4 regions of the Rhizobium sp. S163 genome follow, and region 1 is predicted to be linked to each of the others. Evidence: predicted binding sites of a transcription regulator. Region 1 holds the regulator's gene; each other region holds the start of a gene.
The links. The regulator PhoB, encoded in region 1, activates phosphate uptake and scavenging genes when phosphate is short. The targets are predictions, from matches to a motif close to TGTCATNNANCTGTCAT.
Positions count from the first base shown of each region.

Region 2: the regulator PhoB is predicted to act here: its motif matches at 1,203-1,219, upstream of ppk2 (polyphosphate kinase 2).
Region 3: the regulator PhoB is predicted to act here: its motif matches at 1,098-1,114, upstream of QTL96_RS01725 (UDP-2,3-diacylglucosamine diphosphatase).
Region 4: the regulator PhoB is predicted to act here: its motif matches at 1,161-1,177, upstream of phnF (phosphonate metabolism transcriptional regulator PhnF).

Region 1 covers NZ_JAUDSA010000018.1:455,558-457,757, reverse strand. Annotated here, with positions in the region: gene QTL96_RS17800 (GcrA family cell cycle regulator) at 1-521, shown strand, start outside; gene phoB (phosphate regulon transcriptional regulator PhoB) at 604-1,287, opposite strand; gene phoU (phosphate signaling complex protein PhoU) at 1,324-2,037, opposite strand; gene pstB (phosphate ABC transporter ATP-binding protein PstB) at 2,081-2,200, opposite strand, start outside.
Region 2 covers NZ_JAUDSA010000036.1:33,660-35,859, forward strand. Annotated here, with positions in the region: gene ppk2 (polyphosphate kinase 2) at 162-1,079, opposite strand; gene QTL96_RS25250 (DUF3422 family protein) at 1,287-2,200, opposite strand, start outside.
Region 3 covers NZ_JAUDSA010000003.1:321,903-324,102, reverse strand. Annotated here, with positions in the region: gene QTL96_RS01730 (NADP-dependent malic enzyme) at 1-926, opposite strand, end outside; gene QTL96_RS01725 (UDP-2,3-diacylglucosamine diphosphatase) at 1,181-1,993, shown strand; gene QTL96_RS01720 (MFS transporter) at 2,164-2,200, shown strand, end outside.
Region 4 covers NZ_JAUDSA010000018.1:150,483-152,682, reverse strand. Annotated here, with positions in the region: gene phnH (phosphonate C-P lyase system protein PhnH) at 1-606, opposite strand, end outside; gene phnG (phosphonate C-P lyase system protein PhnG) at 606-1,091, opposite strand; gene phnF (phosphonate metabolism transcriptional regulator PhnF) at 1,208-1,939, shown strand; gene QTL96_RS16250 (DNA-binding transcriptional regulator) at 1,943-2,200, opposite strand, start outside.

The DNA.
Region 1 (2,200 bases):
AAAGACTGAAGAAGCTTTGGGCCGAAGGCCTGAGCGCCAGCCAGATTGCGGCACAACTTGGCGGTGTAAGCCGCAACGCCGTCATCGGCAAGGTCCACCGCCTGAACCTGCCTGGCCGCGCCAAGGCCGGCGGCACGACGACGGCGACGCGGGCGCCGAAGCGCCCGGCGGTTTCGACCCCCCGCCCTGCCAGCAATTTCAATTCCGCACGCATCTCGCCAAGCCGCGCCGTTGCCCGCCCGCAGGGCGCAGTGGCTCTCAAGGAAGAGATGGATATCGATGCGATCGAGGAAGTCCGTTACCGTCCAGCCTCCAACGTTGTCGTTCCGATCTCGCGCCGTCTCGGCCTTACGGAACTGACCGAGCGCACGTGCAAGTGGCCGGTCGGCGATCCGCTGACGGATGACTTCCACTTCTGCGGCTGCGAGTCCCCCGACAACTCGCCATACTGCACCTACCACCAGCGCATGGCCTACCAGCCGGTCAACGAGCGCCGCAAGGCAGCCAACCGGGTCGCATGACCCGGAAAGCCGGATAAGGAACAAAAGAAAACGGGCCCTCGCGGGGCCCGTTTTTCGTTGGATCGTATGAAATGGAAGCGCCTTACGCTTCCATCGAATAACCGGCGCCGCGAACGGTGCGGATCACATCCTGCATGTTCGAGAAGTTGAGCGCCTTGCGCAGGCGGCCGACGTGAACGTCTACGGTGCGTTCGTCGACATAGATGTCATGGCCCCAGACGCCATCGAGCAGCTGCGAGCGCGAGAAGACGCGGCCGGGCGACGACATCAGGAATTCCAGCAGGCGGAATTCGGTCGGTCCGAGGCGGACTTCGCGGCTCTTGCGGTGAACGCGATGGGTTTCGCGATCGAGCTCGATATCGCCGCACTTCAGCAGCGAGGAGAGCACTTCCGGCTTGGCGCGGCGCAGCATCGCCTTGACGCGGGCGACGAGCTCAGGCGTCGAGAACGGCTTGACGACATAGTCGTCGGCGCCGGTCGACAGGCCGCGAACGCGTTCGCTTTCCTCGCCACGGGCGGTCAGCATGATGATCGGCAGGCGCTCCGTCTCCGGGCGCATGCGCAGGCGACGGCAGAGCTCGATGCCGGATACGCCGGGCAGCATCCAATCGAGGATCAAAAGATCAGGCGTGCGTTCCTGCAGCCGGATTTCGGCCTCGTCACCGCGAAGGATGGTATCGACTTCGAAGCCTTCGGCCTCAAGGTTATAGCGAAGAAGCACGCTCAGTGCTTCTTCGTCTTCAACGACTGCTACTCTTGGGATCATTCGTCTCGGTCTCCTGGGGGCGTGGGTCCGGAACGCTTATTCCGTGACCGCGCCGACGGTGTTGGCGGTGTCGTCCTTCGGACGCTCGCCTTCCGGCTGGGCGCCGGTAGCCATGTAGTAGATGGTCTCTGCGATGTTGGTGGCGTGGTCGCCGATGCGCTCGATGTTCTTGGCGCAGAAGAGAAGATGCGTGCAGCTGGTGATGTTGCGCGGATCTTCCATCATGTAGGTCAGCATCTCGCGGAACAGCGAGGTGTACATCGCGTCGATTTCCTCGTCGCGCTCGCGGATCGACTTGGCGCGGTCGGCAACGCGGCTGGTGTAGACGTCGAGAACTTCCTTGAGCTGGACGAGCGCCAGTTCGGAGAGATGCTCGAGGCCACGGGCGAGCTTGCGCGGAACGCCGGTGCTCTGGACAGCGATGACGCGCTTGGCGGTGTTCTTGCCAAGATCGCCGACGCGCTCGAGATCGGCCGCGATGCGGATCGAGCCCATGATTTCGCGAAGGTCGGCGGCCATCGGCTGGCGGCGGGCGATGGTGATGATCGCCTTTTCGCCGATCTCGCGCTCGGCGTGATCGAGGATCACGTCGTCGGAGATGACCTTCTGGGCGAGCGAAGTGTCGCCGTTGACGAGCGCGCGAACGGCGTCGCCGACCATCTGTTCCGCGAGGCCGCCCATTTCGGAGATGCGGCGCGTCAGGAACTTGAGATCATCGTCATAGGCGGAATAGATATGTGTCGATGCCATGGGGCTTATCCTTGAATGTCCTGAGGTTTACCGGTTTCGGAGATCAGCCGAAGCGGCCCATGATGTAATCCTGGGTGCGCGGATCATCCGGGTTGGTGAACATCTTGTCTGTATCGTTCTCCTCGACGAGGTTGCCGAGGTGGAACATGGCGGTGCGCTGCGA
Region 2 (2,200 bases), on a different contig from region 1:
CCGGCACCTTCTCCCCGCTGGGGAGAAGAGACTCGGGGCGGGCCGCTTGCTCCATTTCCCTTCTCCCCCGCGGGGAGAAGGTGGCCCGAAGGGTCGGATGAGGGGGCCTCACCCGCCCGACGGTTCTATTCAATCAACGGCACACCCGCCGACGCTTCCAATCAATACTTCGACGGAACGTACAACTCCGGCGGCAGAACCTTGCGTTCATAATCCGGGTTGAACACGCGCTCGGGCAAGGCGATCTCCTCGTGCGGCACGTCCTCGTAGGGGAACTGCGACAGCAGATGGTCGATGCAGTTCAGGCGGGCGCGCTTCTTGTCGTTGCCTTCGACGATGTGCCAAGGGGCTTCCGGGATGTTGGTGCGGGCGAAGGTTTCTTCCTTGGCCTTGGTGTAGGCTTCCCAGCGGATGCGCGACTGCAGGTCCATCGGCGACAGCTTCCACTGCTTCAGCGGATCGTGGATGCGCACGAGGAAGCGCAGCTGCTGTTCCTCGTCGGTGATCGAGAACCAGTATTTGACGAGGCGGATGCCGGAACGGACCAGCATGCGTTCGAATTCGGGCACGTCGTTGAAGAACTGCTCGACCTGATCCTCGTCGGCAAAGCCCATGACGCGTTCGACGCCGGAGCGGTTGTACCAGGAGCGGTCGAAGAGCACGATCTCGCCGCCAGCAGGCAGATGCGGCACGTAACGCTGGAAGTACCACTGCGACTTCTCGCGGTCCGACGGAGCCGGAAGCGCCACGACGCGGGCGACGCGCGGGTTGAGGCGCTGGGTGATGCGCTTGATGACGCCGCCCTTGCCGGCGGAATCGCGACCTTCGAAGATCACGACCACCTTTTCCTTGTGATAGGTGACCCAATCCTGCAGGCGGATCAGCTCGGACTGCAGCGCGATCAGCGAACGGAAGTATTCGATGCGCGGCATCGATGGCGGGTGTGCCTTGCGGTAGATCTTGCGGATTTCCTCGGACAGCGCCGGCTCGGAGAGCTCGAGCTCATAGTCTTCATCCAGCGTATCGGCCAGTTCGGCCTCGAGCCAGTCGGTTGAAGGCGTGCCTCTCATGGTGGTCATCTCGATCCCTGTTCAGATTTGTCGCTTCGGACGCTTGCGGAGGTGTCTTGCTTTGCGCCGCATGACGATATCATGAAAGCACGCACGGCAAGGCCACTCATGGCGCCAAATAAGCAGCGTGTCATGAAGGATATATGACGCTTCGGCCGGACGCGGAGATGCGTGCGCAAAGTGGTCGGCAGGTGAGCGTGCTGCCGGCCTCTCGGATCAGCTCAGCGCGTCGGGGCGGTTGGCCTCTTTGACGTGGTCGTCGCTGTGCTTGCTGCGAATGCGGCGCACCGTGAGCCAGACGCCGAGGACGACGAAGGGCACGGCGGCGCCGGTCAGTGTCTCCGGCGCGATCTCGACGCCGACGCCATGCAGAAGCTTGGCGAGATAGCCGACGAGGCCGATGACGTAATAGGAGATGGCGGCGACCGACAGGCCTTCGACCGTCTGCTGCAAGCGCAGCTGCAGATGGGCGCGCTTGTCCATCGAGGCCAGGATCTCGGTGTTGAATTTTTCCAGCTCGACATCGATCCAGCTGCGCAGAAGGGCCGTGGCGCGGGCGAGCTTGCGCGACAGGTCCGCCTGCCGCTCCTCGACCGACTGGCAGGTGCGCATGGCGGGCGCGAGGCGACGTTGCAGGAAGGCGCCGAGCGTCTCGTTGCCGGGGAGCGCCTTTTCGGCCAGCATGGCGACGCGCTCGAGCACGATGTTGTAATAGGCGCGGCTGGCGCCAAAGCGATAGAGGCTGAGGGCGGCATTGGCCTCGAGCTCGGCGGCGAGTCGGGTGATCTCCGAGAGCGTGGCGTCGGCTTCGGCGCGCGCATGCTGCTTCATGCCCTGCGTGATGGCGGTGAAGCTCGTCTCGATCTGGCGGATCTCGGGCGACAGCGTCTGCGCCAGCGGCAGGCCCATCATCGCCAGCGTCCGGTAGGTCTCGATGTCGAGCAGGCGCTGGGCGAGCATGCCGCGGGCGCCATCCGTCATGCCATGGTCGAGCACCAGGAACTTGGTCAGCCCATCGCCGTCCTGGCGGAAATCGGTGATCACGGTCGCCTGGCTGTCGGCCACCATGCTCTGGCAGAGGCTGGTCGGATCGAAGTTGGCGATGACGTCGGCGACATCCTCGCTATCGG
Region 3 (2,200 bases), on a different contig from region 1:
AGATCCGGCATGATTTCGGGGTTCGGGTTGGCGAGCGCCATGATGAGCGGCTTTTCGGCCATCTGCGCCAAGAGTTCCGGCTTCAGGACGCCTGCGGCCGACAGGCCGAGGAAGACGTCGGCGCCGCCGATGTTTTCAGCCAGCGTGCGGGTGTCGCTCTTCTGCGCGTAGACGCTCTTCCATTCGTCCATCAGCTCGACGCGGCCTTCATAGACGAGGCCTTCGAGGTCGTGGACCCAGATGTTTTCGCGCTTTGCACCAAGGGTGACGAGAAGGTTGAGGCAGGCAAGGGCCGCAGCACCGGCGCCCGAGGCGACGATCTTGACCTCTTCGATCTTCTTGCCGGCCAGCTCCAGGCCGTTCAGGATCGCGGCGGCGACGATGATGGCGGTGCCATGCTGGTCGTCATGGAAGACCGGGATCTTCATCTTCTCGCGGAGCTGACGCTCGATCTCGAAACATTCCGGCGCCTTGATGTCTTCAAGGTTGATACCGCCAAAGGTCGGCTCGAGCGCGGCGACGGTGGAGACCATGTGGTCAACGGTCGATGCATCGACCTCGATGTCGAAGACGTCGATATTGGCGAACTTCTTGAAGAGAACGGCCTTGCCTTCCATGACCGGCTTGGAGGCCAGCGGGCCGATATTGCCGAGGCCGAGGACGGCCGTGCCATTGGAAATCACGGCAACCAGGTTGGCGCGCGAGGTGTAGTCGGCGGCCGTTTCCGGATTGTCACGGATGGCGAGACAGGGCGCGGCGACGCCGGGCGAATAAGCGAGCGCGAGGTCGCGCTGGTTGCCGAGCGGCTTGATGGCCTGGATCTCGATCTTGCCGGGACGGGGATAGCGGTGGAAGAACAACGCCTGTTCATCGAGGCTGCCGCCTGCCGCTTTGTTGTCCGTCTTCGGTTTGTCGCTGTGATCCATCGTAATGCTCCAGGCTGTCGCACATGCTTTCATTGGAGCGCTTTCAATACATCAATCGAAAGACGGTAACAGCGAGAATTTTGATTCCTATTGCTAAAACAGCACAAATGTAAAAAACCGTGACAGCAAAGTCGTGGCGATTTGTGACGGAAGTCCCGCTGGTCCGGGCCGTGTCATCTTCCTGAAACACGAGTCTGGTTTTCAGAGACACAGATGAAGCATGGGGCACGGGCAGTATGCTTGTGAAGGACAATATGGATACGCGCCACTTCCGTACGCTCTTTATTTCCGACGTCCATCTCGGCTCGAAAGCCGCGAAAGCCGACTTCCTGATCGACTTTCTGAAGTACCACGAAGCCGACACGATCTTCCTGGTGGGAGACATCGTCGACGGCTGGCGCCTGAAGCGCAGCTGGTACTGGCCACAGGAATGCAACGACGTGATCCAGAAGCTGCTGCGCAAGGCGCGCAAGGGAACGCGTATCGTCTATATCCCCGGCAACCACGACGAATTCCTGCGCGACTTCCCCGGCATGCACTTCGGCGGCATCGAAGTGGCCGAGCGGATGATGCATGAGGCGGCCGACGGCAAGAAGTATCTGGTGCTGCATGGCGACGAGTTCGACGTCGTCGTGCGCAACGCCCGCCTGCTCGCCTACCTCGGCGACTGGGCCTACGACATGGCGATCATGATCAACATCGGGCTCGCCGCCATTCGCCGCAAGCTCGGCATGCCTTACTGGTCGTTCTCCGCCTGGGCGAAGCTGCAGGTCAAGCACGCGGTCAATTTCATCGGCGAGTTCCAGAAAGTCGTTGCCGACGAGGCCCGCAAGAGCGGCGCCGACGGCGTGATCTGCGGCCACATCCACCATGCCGTCATGGAAGACATGGACGGCGTGCGCTACATCAACACCGGCGACTGGGTCGAAAGCTGCACGGCGATCGCCGAGCACGAAGACGGCACGTTCGAGTTGATCGAATGGCGCACCATGGGCGGCGCTGCCGCTCCTGCTCCGCTGGCGCTCGAAGATCACCGCAAGCGCGAGCCGGCACAGCAGGCGGCCTGATACCACCAACTGTTTCGCTGTTGCGAAATGGCATTGTGCAGCTGCTGCCGTTGCCGTTTCGCGACAGTTTTTGCTTATTTTTGAAATCGGTTTGGGACGACCCGATCTCGCCTTGGTTGTCCTTAATGTGACGTGTTAGGCAACTTGCAGGTTCCTTTCAGGTCACACCGATGATTCCCGCCACGAATGCCTCCTTCACAGAGGTCG
Region 4 (2,200 bases), 310 kb from region 1:
GATCTTGGTGGTGCGCGGCAAGCAGAGGAAACGGCTGCCGGAGGTCAGCACGATGTCGACGCCGCGCGGGAAGAGCGCGCGATTTTCCGTCCACAGATGCAGGAAGCGCTCGGGCAGCCCAAGCGGCGCAACGTCGGTGACGGTCTTGATGCCGGGGCCCATCAGCGCGAGACGGCGACCGCCTTCGAGATCGGGCAGCTCGATGACGAGCGTCGTCGAACGATCCGGATATTCCTGGGTGCCGGAGGCAAACAGGCCGAAGGAGGAGAGCGTGGCGCCTTCATCGACAAAGGCGAAGCGGGCTTCGGCCTTTTCCGGCGTGACCGGCGCGCCGGTGTGGAAGCCGAGCCATTGCGGCGTGGCGGACTTGGCCAAGACAGGTGAGAGCCAGACGGGGGTGTCGTGATCGCAGAGCGTCAGCGCGATGGCACCGGCGGCGATGCCGAGCGGCGCCGGCGGCTCGGCATCGGGCGAGACGGTCTGGATGGTGCCGGGGCGGGCCATGGCATCCATCATCAGCTTGAAGACGCTCTGGGCGTGGAACACCGGCTCGGCGAAGCCGCCCGACAGGGCATCAGCGTTATGCGTTTCGGTCTTGAGGGGCATCAGTCGTCTCCGCGAACCATGGTGAAGAAATCGACGCGGGTGGCTGCGGTCTCGTCGGCCTTCTTGTTATCGGCATCGGCGACGCGGGCCGCGATCGGCGCAAGCAGGGTGGTTTCGATTGCGTCGCGGGTGGCTGGCTCCTGCCAGAGCGCATCGAAGATCGCCGAGAGGCGGGCCTTTTCGCGATCGGTGCCGAGCGCCTGGGCGTGACCGATGGTGCCCGAAGCGAGGCGGATGGTGGCGCGGGTGACGGTGACCTCGCCGAGATTGAAGGCCGCACCGCCGCCGCCCATGCGGCCGCGCACCATGACGAGGCCGGTTTCGGGGGCGCGCACGGCTTGCGCCACCGGCTTTTCCGTCAATGCCTGCCAGGCCGCTTCCAGCTCCTGCCGCTCGGCGCGGGCCAGCAGATCGACGGTGCGCTTGCGCGCCCGGTCACCCTCACTCAGCTCGGTCTTGCCTACCTTCTTTTCCGCTAAGGTCATCGCCACATCCTTTAAATGTCTATTGATATAGACAACCATACAAGCTATACCTAGACCTAAATCGCCGAGGTGACAAGCGTGTGACATTTCGGGGGCGCATAAGATAAAGGGCTAAAATGGCTGGGCAGGTTCAGAGACAGACGGGCGTGGCGCTGTGGCGGCAGATCGCCGACCGGATTCGCCAGGCGATCAGCGCCGGCGCCTATGACGAAACGGGCATGGTGCCGCCGGAGATGACGCTGGCCACGCAGTTCGGCGTCAACCGCCATACGGTGCGCAGCGCGCTCGCGGCTCTGGCGCAGGAGGGGATCGTGCGCGCCGTGCAGGGTCGCGGCACGCTGATCGAGCGCAAGGAACGGCTGAACTTCCCGATCAGCAAGCGCACCCGCTTCAACAGCGGCATCGGCGAGCAGGCGCGCGAGACGCGCGGGCTGCTGCTCGGACATGGCGAGGAAGCGGCCAGCGACGAAGTGGCGCGCTGGCTGAAGCTTGCGCCGGGGACAAACGTGATCCGGCTGGAGACGGTGCGCAAGGCCGACGGACGGCCGGTTTCGAGCGCGACCTCGTGGTTTCCGGCAGACCGCTTCGCGGGCATGCGTGACGCCTACGAGACGACGGAATCGATCACCCGCGCCTTCGCCGAACTCGGCCTATCCGACTATATCCGCGCCACCACCGAAATCACCGCCGCCCACGCCGAAGCCGCCGATCTATCGGCGCTGGAACTGACGCCGGGCGCGATCGTGCTGATCACCAAGGCGATGAATACCGATCTCGACGGCGTGCCGGTGCAATATTCGGTGACGCGATTTGCGGCCGACCGGGTGCAGTTCACGATCGAGAATTGAGGGTTATCCTAGGACTTCGAGCCCATGCTTCTCGACGACGGAGAGCAGTTTCAGCGCTAGGCCACTCGGCCGCTTGGCGCCGCTCTCCCATTTCTGGACGGTGGATTCACTCGTGTTCAGGTATCGAGCAAAGACCGGCTGACTGACATTGTTGCGCTCGCGCAGCGCCTTGATCTCCTGCGGAGCAAGTTCCGGCGGCGCGGTCAGACATGCCTCGTCGAACCCACGCAACGTCGCCTTATCGATGCCACCGACCTTGAA